2 regions of the Streptomyces enissocaesilis genome follow, and region 2 is predicted to be linked to the other one. Evidence: riboswitches for the same ligand, from Rfam matches in the RefSeq annotation. Region 2 holds a riboswitch; the other holds the start of a gene.
What was found. A riboswitch is a leader RNA that binds a small molecule or an ion and turns the genes downstream of it on or off. The one in region 2 is predicted to bind cobalamin.

Region 1: another riboswitch for cobalamin. It lies ahead of ABD374_RS20565 (ribonucleoside-diphosphate reductase subunit alpha); the one in region 2 lies ahead of ABD374_RS24345 (ABC transporter substrate-binding protein).

What each region holds. Positions count from the first base shown of each region.
Region 1 covers NZ_BAAAUD010000041.1:46,904-49,345, forward strand. The annotation lists partial or broken gene ABD374_RS20560 (Uma2 family endonuclease) at 1-360, opposite strand, end outside; cobalamin riboswitch at 473-596, shown strand; gene ABD374_RS20565 (ribonucleoside-diphosphate reductase subunit alpha) at 740-2,442, shown strand, end outside.
Region 2 covers NZ_BAAAUD010000047.1:410,056-412,497, forward strand. The annotation lists gene ABD374_RS24340 (FecCD family ABC transporter permease) at 1-330, opposite strand, end outside; gene ABD374_RS24345 (ABC transporter substrate-binding protein) at 339-1,349, opposite strand; cobalamin riboswitch at 1,391-1,526, opposite strand; gene ABD374_RS24350 (hypothetical protein) at 1,518-1,829, opposite strand; gene ABD374_RS34725 (helix-turn-helix domain-containing protein) at 1,820-2,179, shown strand; gene ABD374_RS24355 (M67 family metallopeptidase) at 2,068-2,442, opposite strand, start outside.

The DNA of each region.
Region 1 (2,442 bases), on a different contig from region 2:
TGGCGGTGTCGTACGACGTGACCTCGACGACCATCAGCACGGAGTCGGGATCGGCTCACTCGCCCTGCCCCACGAAGGCATCACCGGGTGCGAGTGAGCCGTCGGGGCGCGCACGGCCCTTCCGGCATGCCTGCACCTTCAGTCCCTGGTCGGGGTGGAGCCACAGCTCGGGACGGGACTGCATACAGATGCGTGTCAGCCACTGAATGATTCGCCCGTGGTCCCCGTCCGGCACAACCCTCCCCTCAGCCTCCCGTCGATGAGTTCCCGCCGCACGCCCTCGGTCGTGCGGGCCAGTGTGCGCGTGGCCTCGTCGAATTCTTCGGGGAGCGGGTGGGGCCGGTCGGCGACAGCTGACATGGGGCGTACCTCCGTGTGCTCACGACGATAGCGGAGCGCTGTGACAACCACCTTCGCTCTTCCCGTGTGACACAACATGTGGGGGCCGCTTCACCCAACCGCCCCCACATGTATGCTCATGCTCGCTGTCGCCGCAGGGGAATCCGGTGTGAATCCGGAACTGTCCCGCAACGGTGTGATCGGTGCGCTTCTGCGCACCCAGGAGTCCGAAGACCTGCCGACGGTGTGTCCGGCTCGACCGAACCGGACACCGACACGTCCGGGCCTCGCGGTTGGGCCGGTGGACGCTACGCGGTATGCCGCCCTTCCCGGGGTGACGTGTGCCCGTACGCCCCCCCCGTTCCCCGCCGGCCCCGAGCCGAGCGAGGGAGAGCACCCCGTGACCATCGCGTCAGCCGATCCGGCAACTGCCACGGAGCCGACGGATCCAGCGGAGTCGACGGAGCCGTCCGACGGGCCCGGAGCCGGGACCGCACTGCTGCGGACCCTCACCGACCTGACCGCCGACCTTCCCGACACCGACCCGGGCAGGGTCGCCGCGGCCGCCCTGCGCGGCCGCAACGCGGCGTCGGACGCGGCCGAGCTCCGGGGCCTCGCCACCGACGCCGCCGCCGGGCTGATCTCCGAGGACCCGGCGTACTCCCGGCTCGCGGCACGCCTCCTGACCCGGACGATCCGCGACGAGGCGGCGACGCAGGGCGTCCGCACCTTCTCCGAGTCGGTGTCCGTCGGCCACCGCGAGGGCCTGATCGCCGACCGTACGGCCGGCTTCGTGACCGCCCACGCGGCCCGCCTCGACGCGCTGGTCGACCCGGCCGCCGACGACCGCTTCGGCTACTTCGGCCTGCGCACGGTCTACAGCCGCTACCTCCTGCGCCACCCGATCACCCGTCAGGTGATCGAGACCCCGCAGCACTTCATGCTGCGCGTGGCGTCCGGTCTGGCCAAGGACGACTCCCCCGCGGCCGCCGACGAGGTCGCCGCGCTGTACCGCCTGATGAGCCGCCTGGACTACCTGCCGTCCTCGCCGACGCTCTTCAACTCCGGTACGCGTCACCCGCAGATGTCCTCCTGCTACCTGCTGGACTCGCCGCTCGACGAGCTCGACTCGATCTACGGCCGCTACCACGAGGTCGCGCGCCTCTCCAAGCACGCGGGCGGCATCGGCCTCTCGTACTCCCGCATCCGCGCCCGCGGCTCCCTGATCCGCGGCACCAACGGTCACTCGAACGGCATCGTCCCCTTCCTGCGCACCCTCGACTCGTCGGTCGCCGCCGTCAACCAGGGCGGCCGGCGCAAGGGCGCGGCCTGCGTCTACCTGGAAACCTGGCACGCGGACATCGAGGAGTTCCTGGAACTGCGCGACAACACGGGCGAGGAGGCGCGGCGTACGCACAACCTGAACCTCGCGCACTGGATCCCCGACGAGTTCATGCGCCGCGTCGACGCGGACACCGACTGGTCGCTGTTCTCGCCCGCGGACGTTCCCGAGCTCGTCGACCTGTGGGGCGACGCGTTCGACCGGGCGTACCGCAAGGCGGAGGCGGACGGTCTGGCCCGTACGACGATTCCCGCGCGCCAGCTGTACGGCCGGATGATGCGTACCCTCGCGCAGACCGGGAACGGCTGGATGACGTTCAAGGACGCGTCGAACCGTACGGCGAACCAGACCGCCGAGCCGGGCTCCGTCGTCCACTCCTCGAACCTGTGCACCGAGATCCTGGAGGTCACGGACGACGGTGAGACGGCCGTCTGCAACCTCGGTTCCGTCAACCTCGGTTCGTTCGTGTCCCGGAACGGCGAGATCGACTGGGAGCGGCTGGACGAGACCGTCCGTACCGCCGTCACCTTCCTCGACCGCGTCGTCGACATCAACTTCTACCCGACCGAGCAGGCCGGCCGCTCCAACGCCAAGTGGCGCCCGGTGGGTCTGGGCGCGATGGGTCTCCAGGACGTCTTCTTCAAGCTGCGCCTGCCCTTCGACTCCCCCGAGGCGCTCGCCCTCTCCACGCGGATCGCCGAGCGCATCATGCTCGCCGCGTACGAGGCGTCCTGCGACCTCGCCGAGGTCAGCGGCCCGCT
Region 2 (2,442 bases):
GCCGACCGAGGCGCCGGAGGAGACGCCGAGGAGGAAGGGGTCGGCGAGGGGGTTGCGCACGAGGGCCTGGAGGACGGTGCCGATGACGGCGAGCCCGGCGCCGACGACGGCACCGAGCAGGACGCGCGGCAGCCGTACGTCGAGGACGATCGTGCGGTACGGGCCGGGCCCGGCGGAGCCGGTGACGATGTCCAGGACCTGGCCGGCCGGGATCCGTACCGACCCCAGGGCGAGTCCGGCGACGGCCGCCCCGGCGAGCAGGGCGGCGAGCGCGGTGAGGACCAGGGCGTGGCGCAGCCGCCCGCGGGCGGCGGGGGTCTTGCAGCTCACGGCGTCCGCTACTTCCCGGGCTCGGTGTGGAGCCGGCGCGCGAGGGTGTCGACGGCGGCGGGCGCCCGTACGCCGAGGACCATGTCGGAGAGCGGCAGGACGGCGAAGCGCTTGTTCTTGATGGCGGGGACGTCGGCGAGGGCCGGGTCTTCGAGCAGGCGCTTCTTCTTCTGGGCGACGGTGGTGGCGCCGTAGTCGACGATGAGGATCACCTCGGGCCGGCGGTCGACGACGCTCTCCCAGGAGGCGTCGCCGAATGCCTTGGGGAGGTCGGCGAAGACGTTCCTGCCGCCCGCACGGGTGATCATTTCGTTGCCGATGCCGGCGCCGCCGACGGTGAAGGCGGTTTTGTCGCCGCTGTCGTAGACGAAGACGGGGACGGGGCGGGTGTCCTTCAGCTTCTTCCCGGTGGCGGCGGCCCTCGCCTCGGCCCGGTCGATCCAGCGTTCGGCGCGGTCGCCGATGCCGAAGGTGCGGCCGACCTCGCGGATTTCCCGGTAGAGGTCGTCCATGGTCGTCCGGCCGGCGCCGGGGCAGGACTCCACGTTGAGACGGGAGTCGATGCCGGACTTCTTCAGTGCCTCGCGGCTCCGGCCGTCGCCGGCGGCGAAGGCGGACGCGTAACCGCCGTACACGAAGTCGGGGTTGGCGGCGAGCAGCTTCTCGTACGAGGGGTACTCCTCGGCCAGCACCGGGGCGGCCTTGTACTCCTTCTCGTACGCGGGGAGCACCTTGTCGTCGAGGTAGGCGGTCCCGGCGAGGGACTTGGCGAGGCCGAGTTCCAGCATCACCTCGGTGACGTGCTGGTTCATGGTGACGACGCGGGTGGGGGGTGCCTGGTACGTCGTCTTCACACCGCAGTTGGTGACGGTGTAGGGGAAGCCGGGGGCCGCTTTCGCGGCGGGGCCGGGCTTGTTGCCGCCGTCCGCGGGTGCCCCGGTGCCGCAAGCGGTGAGGGGGAGCAGGGTGGCGGTGGCGGCGACGAGTGCGCGGCGGGAACGCCGGGTGCGGCTGGACACGGTGGTGCCTCCTCCGGGGGATTTCCTCGTCCCCTGGTCGGTGGTGCGGAAGGCGGCAGGTCAGTTCCTGGCTTCCAGGCGTGCTGATGCCTGGTCACAGTGGCGGGACCGTGCCGGATTCGCACCGGCTTCCTGGGTCCTGCCGCCCGGGTCGCGCCCAGTCTCCCATCAGGGCTCTGGCCGGCCCCACTCGGGCCGGGCGGAGTCCTGGACGGTCTCGGCGAAGTCGCCGCGCTCGTATCCGGGCACGAAGTGCTCCCGTACGCCGGCCTTGACGTTGCCGAAGGCGGTGTCCGGTTCGGGGGTGATCGACCTGGTGGTGTTCCTCCAGCGGCCCGGCGGCCGGTCGCGGTGGTCCGCCGCGTCCCGTACGCCGCCGACCCGTGATCCGGTGGTGCGTCCGCTGCTCGGCGCCGTCGTCGCCGATCCGGCGGCCGGCCGCAGCCTGCGGGCGACGGCCCGCCGGGCGGGTGTCGGCACGCCATCCGACGCGGCCGTTCCGGGACCGTACGGGCACCTCGCCCGCCGGGTTCGTGGAGGGCGTACGGCTGGAGGCGGCGCGCGTCCTGCTGGAGGGCGGGGCCGGGGTCACCGGGGCGGCCGCGCGCAGTGGCACCGGCAGCGACGAGAGCCCGCGCCGGGCCTTCGCCCGGCGCTTCGGGGTGGCCCCGTCCGCGTACGCCGCACGCTTTCGCGGTACGGCCGTGGCCGGCGGCGGTTACCCCTCGACCTTGACGTCTTCCTCCGTGATCACGCCGTCCACGATGCGGAACGAACGGAACTGGAAGGGGCCGGCGTCGTCCGTGTCGGCGGTGGAGACCAGGACGTAGTGGGCGCCGGGCTCGTTCGCGTAGCTGATGTCGGTGCGCGACGGGTAGGCCTCGGTGGCGGTGTGCGAGTGGTAGATGATCACGGGCTCCTCGTCCCGGTCGTCCATGTCGCGGTAGAGCTTGAGCAGGTCCGAGGAGTCGAACTCGTAGAACGTGGGCGAGCGGGCGGCGTTCAGCATCGGGATGAAGCGCTCGGGGCGCCCGGAACCGGCCGGTCCCGCGACCACGCCGCAGGCCTCGTCGGGGTGGTCGGCGCGGGCGTG